DNA from 2 places in the Salinibacterium sp. NG22 genome. Region 2 is predicted to be linked to the other one. Evidence: predicted binding sites of a transcription regulator. Region 2 holds the regulator's gene; the other holds the start of a gene.
What was found. Region 2 encodes HrcA, which represses chaperone genes, less so after heat shock. Its sites were predicted from a motif close to TTNGCACTCGNNNNNNNCGAGTGCNAA; they were not measured.
Positions count from the first base shown of each region.

Region 1: a site for HrcA is predicted at 4,353-4,379, ahead of groES (co-chaperone GroES). Genes of this name have one in related genera too.

Region 1 is NZ_JADYWG010000001.1:1,183,290-1,189,142, forward strand. Features, by position in the region: gene I6E81_RS05785 (ABC transporter substrate-binding protein) at 169-1,428, opposite strand; gene I6E81_RS05790 (ABC transporter substrate-binding protein) at 1,559-2,845, opposite strand; gene rarD (EamA family transporter RarD) at 2,901-3,845, opposite strand; gene groES (co-chaperone GroES) at 3,984-4,280, opposite strand; gene I6E81_RS05805 (class I SAM-dependent methyltransferase) at 4,404-5,594, shown strand; gene I6E81_RS05810 (DUF4190 domain-containing protein) at 5,648-5,853, opposite strand, start outside.
Region 2 is NZ_JADYWG010000001.1:511,181-517,033, reverse strand. Features, by position in the region: gene hemW (radical SAM family heme chaperone HemW) at 1-107, shown strand, start outside; gene I6E81_RS02510 (DUF4870 domain-containing protein) at 151-525, opposite strand; gene I6E81_RS02505 (DUF4870 domain-containing protein) at 651-1,019, opposite strand; gene hrcA (heat-inducible transcriptional repressor HrcA) at 1,231-2,253, shown strand; gene dnaJ (molecular chaperone DnaJ) at 2,277-3,377, shown strand; gene I6E81_RS02490 (16S rRNA (uracil(1498)-N(3))-methyltransferase) at 3,384-4,115, shown strand; gene I6E81_RS02485 (histidine triad nucleotide-binding protein) at 4,133-4,486, shown strand; gene I6E81_RS02480 (PhoH family protein) at 4,548-5,522, shown strand; gene ybeY (rRNA maturation RNase YbeY) at 5,524-5,853, shown strand, end outside.

The DNA.
Region 1 (5,853 bases), 670 kb from region 2:
TGCTCCTTGCGTTTCGAATGTGTTCAGGAATCAAATGTGGCACTACCGTGTCACCACACTGTCAAGCTATGCCCACCCGGCACATCCGCACAATACGTCTGTACTACAGCCTTGTAACGCTCTTGGGAATCGTTACCATTCGTAGACTTTGAGAAACAAGGGCGTTTCTCAGTTAATCCGGGTGTACACGTTGTCGCTACCGTACTGGTAAATCCCAATGATGGCGCCCTGTGGATCACCATTGTCATTGAGGGTTATCGGGCCTGAAACACCGTCGTAATCAACGGTGCGCCCATCGAGCACAATCTTCGCGGCATCCGCAAATGTTGTCGCCACTTCGCCGTCACCACTGCCACCAGAGACCTCTTGCAGCTTGCTCGAGATTGCTTCTCCCGAAATTTTCTGCGAGGCCAAGGCCGCCAAGCTCGCGAGGATGACCGCGTCATAGCTCTCAGCGGCGTAGCTGAAGTCCTTGAGGCTGGGGTTGATTTCCAGCAGTCGATCGGTGAAGTCCGAGATCGTCGAAACATCAAGCCCCGGATGCGTCACGATGGAACCGGTCAGGCTGCCCGCCGCGAATCCCGAGCCACGCTCGCCGAGCGATAGCCCGGTAAAGAAGAGCTGGTCGCCCGAGTAACCGGCAGCGATGAAAGCCTTGGCAATCTTCTCTGCCTGCTTCGAACCCACGATTGCTACGGCATCCGGTTTGGCTGCGATCGCTCGATCGATCTGCTCATCGAGATCGATTGCGCTCTCATCGATCATCTCTTGCGAAAGCAATTCGCCACCACCACGCAAGAATGCCTCACTCAAGGCACGCGGGAGAAGCGGTTCACACAGGGTGTCCTCGGAGAGGATCGCAATCGAGCCCTCACCAATACGCTCTGCCATCTCATTGCCTAATGCGGTGCCTTCGAGCGCGCAGGACGGCGAGGTGCGCCAGTACAGGTTGTTGTCACCGTAGTTGGAGAAGTCAGGAGAATCGTTCGCCGGCGAGATCTCGACAACGCCCGCTTCCGTGATCGTGTCGATCACTTTCTTGGAAATACCGTTGGAGAGTCCGCCGATAATCACTGTTGCGCGAGCAGCGAGCAACTCCGTGACGGCATCCTCAGCGGTCGTTCCCGTGGAGTCGCCGGAATCAGCCGACTCCACGTTCACCGTGAGCTTGGCATTGGCGTCATTCACATCTTGAGCAGCCAATGCGATCGCAGCAGACACTGCCGGACCGAATTTGTCGAGCGCTCCCGACTCGGGCACCAAGGCTCCGACGGTGAGAGTCAAATCTTTGGGCGCAGGGGTCTCTTCAACCGGCGCCTCGGCCGAGCATCCGCTCAACACAAGGGCCGCAGCGATAACGCCTGCAACTGCCGTGAACCCGCGACGGGTTCGCAACGACACGCGTGATCCATAGGGCATGGATGTCATCACAGTCGCTCCTATCTACCACCCCCAACAGAGAGCGGCATTGTTACGGTACTGGCCAATGCTGAAAAGAAGAACTCAGAGCGGGCCATTTATGGGCACAATCTCGCCCCCAATCCGGGCGGCACTCGACCTAGCCGACGATTGAGCCAGTCTTATAGACGAACTTATTTTCGCCGTCATAAGTGTAGTAACCCCAGAATGCGGGCTCTACGTTGCCACCAGGAGTGAAGTTCACGGGGCCAGAAACACCGTCGTAGTCGATGTCGTTCGTGGTCTTGAGCACTTCGAGGCATTCCTCAAAACTCAGACATTTCACACCGCTTTTCGAGACATCGTAAAGCGAACCGGCGATGGCCTCACCCGCATCGTCCCCCGCCACGATTGCAGCGAGCGCCGCCACCATCGTGGCGTCATACGCTTCGGCCCCGTAGCGGTAGGTTGTCAACTTTGAGTTGGTGGCCTTGAGCGTGGCGGTGAAGGTCTTCGACGGCTGAACTCCCTCAATCACCCCGCGAACGCCCTTGAGCGTGCCGTTCTTGAACGCTTGCGAATAGTCGCCCGTGTTCAGCGAGGTGAGCCAGAGCTCCGAACCCTTATACCCCGCAGCCACGATCTTCTCGATTGCCGCTTTCGTCGCCTTCTCAGCTTCATAGGTCGACCCGATCACCACGATGTCGGGTTCTGCCTTCTTCACGCTGGCGGTGATCGTGTCGAACTTCGTCGTTGAACTCGTGAAGACCTCATCCGCGACGAGTTCGGTGTCGTACTCGGCGAGTGCTTCGACAAACGTGTCGTGCAGCGCTACGCCCTCCTCATCGTCGACATAGACAAAAGCGATTCTCTGCGTTGTGTCGCCACCAGCCAATGCCTCCGCTAGTGCGTACCCCTGTTGGTCGTAGGCAGGAATGGTGCGGAAAAAGTAGCCGTCATCAAAAACGTCATCGAGACTCGACAGCGTCGCGGCAGGAGAAATGAGCGGGATCTTCGCCTCTATCGCCAACGGGATCGCTCGCTGCGCCAGCACCGACGATGACGGGCCGATCACCACGTCGACATCCTTTGACACCAGGGTCTTGAAACCTGATTCCAGCTTCGCGTTCTTGGCCTCGCCCGAATCGACCGCCACAATCTCGACAGGCTCACCGTTCACTCCCCCGGCAGCATTTATTTCTTTCACCGCTGCCGCAACACCCGCTTTTTGCGCTGCAGCCAAGAAGGAGAACGTGCCACTGGTGGGAAAGATCGTTCCAATGCGAAGAACGCCATCGCCCGTCGGCGTCACGACCGGAGCGGGAGTTGCCGTTGGCGTTGATGCCGCAACCGGCGTTGCCGTGGGCGTCGGTGAACTGCACGCTGCGAGAGCCACAACGATAGTTGCCGCCACAATCACACGTCGAGTCGTGCGAAACCTCGTCATTTATTTACCTCTCTCGGTGCCCATTCTCGGCCGATCACGCACCTTCAGAGGAATACTACGGTGCGCCCGGAGCTTCAGCGGCTGAACCGAGCCGCGTGCGAGAAGAGTGCCGAAACAGGTCATACGTAAGAATGGCGAGCGCCACCCAGACGATCGCGAAGCCCAACCAGCGCTCTGGCGGCATCGCCTCATGGAAAACAAAGACGCCAACAATGAGTTGGAGGATCGGTGCCAAGTACTGGGCCAAGCCCATATAGGTGAGCGGCAACCGCCGCGCTGCAGCAGCAAACAGAATCAATGGGATCGCGGTGATGGCACCCAAAAAGAGCGTCAAAGTGAGGTGTCCCGGGCCCGCAGTGCCCGCCGCGAGCTGCCCGTTGGCCGCAAGCACGAGCAGAACAACGATCGCAACCGGCGTCAGAAAGGCGGTCTCGACGGCGAGGCCGCCCACGGCATCCGCCTTCGGACCCACATTTTTCTTCACGAGCCCATAGAGACCGAAGCTGAAAGCGAGGCCCAACGCGATCCACGGAAAGCTGCCGTAGCCAATGGCCAAGACGAGAACAGCGAGCGCGCTGATCGCCAGGGCAACCCACTGCAGCGGGCGAAGTCGCTCGCGCAACACGAGCACCCCGAGCAGCACCGTGACAATCGGGTTCGTGAAATAGCCGAGAGCAGCCTCCACAATGTGGCCGTTCAGGCTCGCGTACACATAAATGAGCCAGTTGACGACGACAAAGGCGCCGCCCAGGCCCAACATCCAGAAGGTACGACGATCGCGGACGATCGCCATGACCCGTGCGTATCCCCGCGTGACCACCAAAAGTGCCGCGCAAAACACCAGCGACAGCACGATTCTCCACGCGACAATCTCGATCGCTCCCGACTCTTTGAGCGAGAAAAACACGATCGGCATCGCGCCCCACAGGACGTAGGCAGAAATAGCAAAGCCGAGGCCGCTAGGCGAGACGCGATCAGTCGCCGAAGAAGTGGAGGTCACTACTAAATCCTAGGGTCGGATGCTGCCCATGAAAGCCACCAGGAACGACGAAAGCCCAGAGCCGAGGCCCTGGGCTTTCGAAACGCCTCACCGCGAACGGGAGACGAGAAAGTTAGTTTCGCGTGAGCGAGAGACTACTTAGCGAACGATGACAGCGAGAACGTCGCGAGCCGAAAGTACGAGAAGGTCTTCTCCGTCGTACTTCACCTCGGTTCCGCCGTACTTGGAGTAGATGACCTTGTCACCAACTGCGATGTCGAGCGGCACGCGGTTTCCGTTGTCGTCGATACGACCGGGACCTACAGCGACTACTTCACCCTCTTGGGGCTTCTCTTTCGCAGTGTCAGGAATGACGAGCCCAGACGCGGTGGTCTGTTCTGCATCGACCTGCTTGATAACAATGCGATCTTCGAGCGGCTTAATGGACACCGACACGTTTGACCTCTTTCTAAAGTGCTTGGGCTGGCACACTCCGTACGGGAGTGCCAGATCAACTATACGGCTTGGTTGGCACTCGATCAACGTGAGTGCCAATACGGATGCGGATACGGTTAGAGAATGAATCAGAGCGAATTGCGCGAGCTACTTTCAGCCGAGGGCCTTCGCCTCTTGGACTCGCTGCCGACCTGGCACTCGAGTGACGAAATCGTGCGCACCGTCGCCGAGCTTCGCAAGGCCGGCCACAGCCCCGGCCTAGTTGCCGCCGTGCTGAGCCAATCCAAACTTCGCGCGAAAGCGGCCAGCAAGTTTGGCCCGTTTGCCGACCGGATGCTCTTCACCGAGGCTGGCCTCGAACAAGCAACTCGCCTTTCCGTTGCCGCCCAGCACGCCGGTCGGTTCTCGAAGGCCGGCGTGAAATGGGTGGCCGACCTCGGCTGCGGCATTGGAGCGGATGCGCTCGCCATCGCGGCCCTCGAGATCAACGTCACCGCCGTTGAGCGTGACGAAACCACCGCCGCCATTGCCAGCTTCAACCTCGCGCCGTGGAGCAACGCTCAGGTCGTTCATGGCGACGCCGAAACCGCCGACCTCGCTGGCATCGACGGCGTGTATCTCGATCCTGCTCGCCGCGACGCCCGGGTTCGCCTCACCAACCCCGCCGACTGGACGCCCTCCCTCGACTTTGCGTTCGGACTTGCCGAGCGCTACCCCACCGGCATCAAACTCGGCCCCGGAATCGACCGCGACCTCATCCCCGACACCGCCGAAGCCCAGTGGATCTCAGTTGGGCGCGAAGTTGTTGAGCTCGGACTCTGGTTTGGGGCTGTCGCCCGCCCCGGCATCCGACGAGCAGCCCTCGTGATCGGAGACCACGGCACCGCTGAACTCACGGCAGCCGCTGACAGCGAAGACGAACCCGCGGGAGAGCTCGGGCAGTTTCTCTACGAACCCGACGGCGCTGTCATCCGCGCGCGCCTCATCGGGGATCTCGCACGACAACTGAACGGGCGCATGCTCGACACTTCAATCGCCTACTTCAGTGCGGATGCCGCTGTCGCGAGCCCGTTCGCCACCTGCTTCGAGATCGTCGAGGACTTCACTCTCGACAAGCGCTCACTCAAAAAGGAACTGGCGGCGCGCAAGATCGGCACCCTGGAAATCAAAAAGCGCGGGGTCGATATCGACCCCGCGACTTTTAGAACGTCACTCTCGCTCAAGGGCGAGAACAGCGCGACCTTGATTCTGACGCGCGTTGCTGGCAAGCGGCGCGCACTGCTTGCGCAGCGCGTCACGCCAACGCCGGCCTGAGACTAGGCAGCTCGCCGCAACGGGTGAGCGAGAAGCTCAGCGGAGAGTGGCGATTAGAAGCGGTAGTCGTTTCCACCCATGAGCATGAACGGCAGAAAGAATACCGCTGCGACGACGAGCCCAATGATGATGCTCAGCCCGACTCCGACATAACCAGTGATGAGACCGGTCAACCAGAACGGCCGGGCATACTTCTGCTTCTTCTGCGCTAGATGTCCGAGAACTACGGCTGCTGCGGCAGGCAGGAGTCCCATACCGA
Region 2 (5,853 bases):
TGGTGGAGGCCAGAGCCGCTATCGGTGGCACTATCAACCTCACGCTTAAGGGGCGCCTGCTTGCGGATGCCGTGGTACGACGATTGCTAGCAGACGCCCCTGTTTAGAGCGACACGGTGAGTGACACTGTGTTAGAGCGCCACCGTCGAGTTACTTGATGAACTCGATGGTCAGCGGGTACTTGTAGGCCTCGCCCTTGTTAGCAGCGACGGCGGCGATGATGCTGAAAATGATGATTACGATGCCGACACCGATGATCAAGAAGAGGCCGATGAAAATCGTGGTGAGGACGACACCGATCGCGTAAGCGATCGCCATCGTGATCTGGAAGTTCAGTGCGGTGCGGGTGTGGGCCCGCACGAACGGTCCGCGGTCCTTGAGTACGAGGTACCCGATAAGAGCGGGAATGAAGCTGAAGAAGATTCCGCCGACGTGAATCAGCGTCGACCAGAGCTTCTCGTCGCTCGGACTCATTGGTTGGATCGGCGCGTACGGCGAGGTGGGTGGTGGTGTGGAATCTGACATGACTCCATTAAACCCTGCATTGGCTCAAAGCGTGCATTGGGAAATAGGAAAGCCCCGAGAGCCGAAGCTCTCGGGGCGAAACCCGATCGGTCTAGCCGATGAGGGCCATTACTGCGAAGAAGACCCTACTTGATGAGGCGAAGTGCGAAGGGGTAACGGTAGTTTGCGCCGTCCTTCGCTTTGGTGAAGCCGATGATCGAGAAGATTACCGACACGACGAAGACGATCGGGAGCAAGATAGCGCCGATGAAAACGGCTACCAAAATGTTCGAGATAATGTAGGCGATCGCGATGGTGATCTGGAAGTTCAGCGCTTCTTTGGCTTCAACGTTGGTGAAAGCACCGCGGTCTTTGAAGACCAACCAGATGATCAGTGAGGGAAGGAAGCCGATGATTCCGCCCAAGTGAGCGAACGATGCCCACTGGTTGTCTTCGGTTGCGGTCAATTGTGCGGCCGGCTGCGGTGCTGCGGGCTGCGGATTTGCGTCAGTCATGTGTTCGTGCCTTTCAGGTGAACGAGGGAACTTCCCGGGTTTCATCAAAGTGCTCGGTGTCACACCTGAGCATTTCCACAGAAAGGTAGCGCTCAAGTACAAAGACACGCTAGCGGTATGGCACGCGCGGTGCAACGGGTGTGTCGCGGAGTGTCGAGTAAGATTGGCAGTCGAACGGATTGAGTGCCAATCAGGAAAGGTGGGTGGTGGCATGGTTTCCGCCCGCGGACTTGACGTGCTTCGAGTCATCGTGCAGGACTACGTTGCTACGCGCGAGCCTGTCGGTTCCAAATCGATCGTGGAACGGCATTCCTTTGGGGTGTCAGCAGCGACGATTCGCAACGACATGGTTTTGCTCGAGGACGAAGAACTCATTACGGCGCCACACACCTCGTCGGGGCGTGTGCCCACTGACAAGGGTTATCGAATGTTTGTCGACCAATTGGCCGACTTGCGACCCCTTACGAGTGCGCAGCGCCAGGCAATTGAGTCGTTCCTTGGCCAAGCCGACGATCTGGATGACGTGCTTGCGCGGTCCGTCCGGTTGCTGTCTCAGCTGACCAACAGTGTCGCTCTCGTGCAGTATCCGTCGCTCGCAACAGCCAGGGTGCGCCACGTGGAGCTTGTTCCGCTTACGGCGACTCGGATCATGACGGTGTTCATCACTGACTCCGGTCGGGTAGAACAGCGAATGATCGATCTGGCTGAGGCCCTTGACGATGTGTTCTTGGGCGAATTGAGGGCGAAACTTAACTCGGCGCTTAACGGCCAGTCCTTGCCGGCTGCCGCTGAGCGGCTGGCGAGCTTTGCCGAAGTTTTCCCCGTAGAACGCCGCCCGTTCGTCGCCCAAGTGACGTCGAGTTTGGTGGAGCAAGTGTTGGCGAACCGGGCCGACAAGCTCGTTTTGGCGGGCACAGCAAACCTTGCGCGAACCGAGCAAGACTTTACGGGCAGCATTTTTCCTGTGCTTGAGGCAATAGAAGAGCAAGTAACGTTGTTGCGCCTCTTTGGGGAGATGGAAGTAGCAAATGGATCAGTATCTACTCGCATCGGGCGAGAGAACGCAGAATTTGGATTAGAAGAGACATCGGTCGTCACGGGAGGGTATTCCTCTTTCGGCGGCGGTGTTTCGCGGTTGGGCGTACTTGGCCCAACGCGGATGGATTATTCGAACAACATGGCAGCGGTTCGCGCGGTAGCGCGGTACCTGTCACGACTTTTGGAAGAAAACTGAGCTCGTAAGGAGCAATCGGAACTTTGGCAGATCACTACGAAGCCCTCGGCGTTGCGCGCGAAGCGACGCCAGAAGAAATCAAGAAGGCATACCGCAAGCTTGCTCGCGAGCTGCACCCTGACGTGAATCCGAGCGCAGATGCGTCGGAGCGCTTTAAGTCGGTGACGCATGCGTACGACGTATTGAGTGATCCGCAGCAGCGCCAGCAGTACGACATGGGCGGCAGCGGCGGAGGTTTCGGCGGAGCCAACTTCGGTTTCGGCGACATTTTCGAAACGTTCTTTGGTGGCGGCGGTGGCGGCCAGACCGCCGGTCCTCGTTCGCGTCGTGAGCGTGGCCAGGATGCTCTGCTGCGCATTGAGATCAGCCTCAAGGACACGATGTTCGGCGTCACGCGCGATATCGAGGTCAACACTGCTGAACTCTGCGAGACCTGCGAGGGCAGCTGCACGGCTCCCGGAACCTCGCCGATTCGCTGCGACATCTGTCAAGGCAGCGGCCAGATTCAGCGCCAGGTGCGCAGTCTTCTTGGCAATGTCATGACGTCAAGCCCCTGTGGTACGTGCCGCGGCTATGGAAATATCATCGTGAATCCCTGCGCTACGTGTGCAGGCCAGGGCCGTGTCCGAGCTCAGCGCACGATCTCGGTGGATATTCCTGCCGGCGTCGAGACCGGTCTGCGCTTGCAGATGCCCGGTCAAGGTGAAGTTGGCCCCGCTGGTGGCCCGCACGGTGACCTGTTCTTGGAGATCAAGGTTCGCCACCACGACATTTTCAGCCGTTCAGACGATGACCTGCTTGCGACCGTTGAAGTGCAGATGATCGACGCGATCATGGGCACCACGGTCATGCTTGATGGGCTTGACGGTGAAGTTGAGGTGGGCATCAAGCCGGGAACGCAGAGTGGCGAGGTGCTCACGGTCAAGGATCGTGGAATCACCGCCCTTCGCGGTGGCGGTCGTGGTGACTTGCGATTGGGCATCCAGGTGGTTACGCCCACCAAGCTCAGCGGTGCGGAGCAGACCTTGTTCAAGCAGCTGGCTGCTGTGCGTAAGAGCAAGCAACCGCACTTTGCTGAGTTCCAGCAGGGCTTGTTTGCAAAGCTCCGCGACCGGTTCCTGTAGGTCGCCGTGGCTCACCTCTATATCGATGAGGAGCTCGGTGACACGAGTGTCGGCGATACCGTTTCGCTCGGCAATGCTGAGGCGCGCCATGCGGTCACCGTCTCGCGGTTGAAGGTTGGCGAAGTCATTGCCATCAGCAACGGTGCGGGTCTCGTGGTCTCCGGTCCGGTTGTCACGGCAGAACATACGCAGCTCACGATTGAGGTTGCCGAAGTGCAGCAGTCGCCTCGGCGTACCCCCGCAGTATTCCTCGCGCAGGCTCTTGCCAAGGCCGACCGTGATGAGCTCGCCGTGCAAGTGGCCACTGAGCTGGGTGTCGACGGTGTTATTCCCTGGTCGGCAGCACGCAGTATTTCGCGCTGGCAAGGCCCCAAGGTCGCCAAGGGGCGCGACCGCTGGGCAGCAATTGTGCGCGAGGCGAGCAAGCAGTCGTTGCGCACGTGGCTTCCTGACGTGCTCGATCTTGTGACGACAAAGCAGTTGGCAGCGTTTGCGTCAACGACGCGGATGCTCGTGCTCGAACCTACTGCGACAGAAACGCTTGCGGACCTCGACGTCGACGACCGTGACATCGTTCTGGTGGTGGGGCCGGAGGGTGGTGTCGCGGATCACGAGCTTGCGCTCCTTACGGCGGCCGGTGCATCCACGATTCGACTCGGTAGTGAAGTGTTGCGCACCTCAACTGCGGGCCCGGCAGCATTGGCGGCTTTGAACGTCAAGCTTGGCCGTTGGAGCTAGAGGTTTAGGCTAGAGACATGTCTGATTCTCCCTCGATCTTTACGAAGATCATTGCTCGCGAAATTCCCGCCGATATTGTCTTCGAGTCAGATTCGGTGATCGCTTTTCGTGACATCGCCCCGCAGGCGCCCGTGCACCTGCTCATTGTGCCGAAGACCGAAGAGTTCGCCAACGTGACAGAACTTGCTGCTGGCAACCCGGCACTTTTGGCCGACATTGTCGCGGTGGCGCAGAAGCTTGCCGACGATTACGCAGGCGGACAGTACAGACTGATTTTCAACACCGGCGAAAACGCTGGTCAAACCGTTTTCCACGTGCACGCTCATGTGCTCGGCGGAAACCTCGAGGAAGGCACCCTTGGTCACTCGTGACTCTGAGTCCGAACGTTCCACAGACCGCACAAGCGTCTCGATTGAAGTAGACGGTGTCGCCATGGTGCGACTACTCGGTCCGCAAGATCGACTCTTGCGAGTGGTGGAGAGCAAGTTCTCCGACGTTGAAATGCACGTCCGCGGCAACGAAATCACTCTGAGCGGTCCACCAGCATCGGTGGAATCCGCTCAAGAACTCGTGGATGAACTGGTCACTATGGTGCGCGGAGGACACGACTTGGGCGAGATTGAGGTCGACTCTTCGGCGAGCATCCTGCGTCAGAATCAGGGCAGCCCGAAAACGCTCCTTGGCCAAACAATCCTCACGGCACGCGGAAAGGCGATTCGCCCGAAGACGCTTGGTCAGTCGCAGTACGTCGACGCGATGGACAACAATACGATCGTGTTCGGAATCGGCCCGGCCGGCACCGGAAAGACGTACTTGGCGATGGCCAAGGCCGTGCAGGCGTTGCAACGCAAAGAGGTTGACCGCATCATCCTGAGTCGACCTGCCATTGAGGCGGGGGAGCGTTTGGGATTCTTGCCCGGTTCTTTGACCGACAAGATCGACCCGTATCTGCGTCCGCTCTACGACGCGCTCAACGACATGATGGATCCCGAACTTGTGCCTAAGTTGCTCGCAGCGGGCACTGTTGAGGTTGCCCCGCTCGCCTACATGCGCGGTCGCACGCTCAACAACTCATTCGTTGTGCTCGACGAGGCCCAAAACACTACGCCGGAACAGATGAAGATGTTCCTCACGCGTCTCGGTTTCGATTCCCAGATGGTGATCACCGGCGACATCACGCAGGTCGACTTGCCCGAGGGGGCAAGCGGACTCAAGCTCGTCTCGAACGTGCTTCGCGACATTGACGACATCCATTTTGCTGAATTGACGAGCGCTGACGTTGTGCGTCATAGCCTCGTCGGGCAAATCGTGGATGCCTACACAACCTATGACGCTGAGAAGCAGCGTGACGAATACAACCGCAAAAATCGGTCGCCGAAGCGCAGCCGCAACCACGAGGGACGCTAGCGTGTCGATTGAGATCAACAACGAGTCGGGCGTCGACGTCGACGAGCACGCCTTCCAACGCCTGTGCACCTTTGCGCTCGACCAGCTTCACGTGCACCCGGATGCCGAGCTCGGCATAGTCTTCGTCGACGAAGCCGCCATGGAGCAGCTTCACGTGCAGTGGATGGATGAACCAGGTCCCACCGACGTCTTGAGCTTCCCCATGGACGAACTGCGCCCCGGCACAGAAGACCGCCAAACACCCGCGGGGTTGCTCGGCGATATCGTCGTCTGCCCTCAGGTTGCGATTTCGCAGGCCGAGACCGCTGGTCATTCGCCGCTCGACGAAATG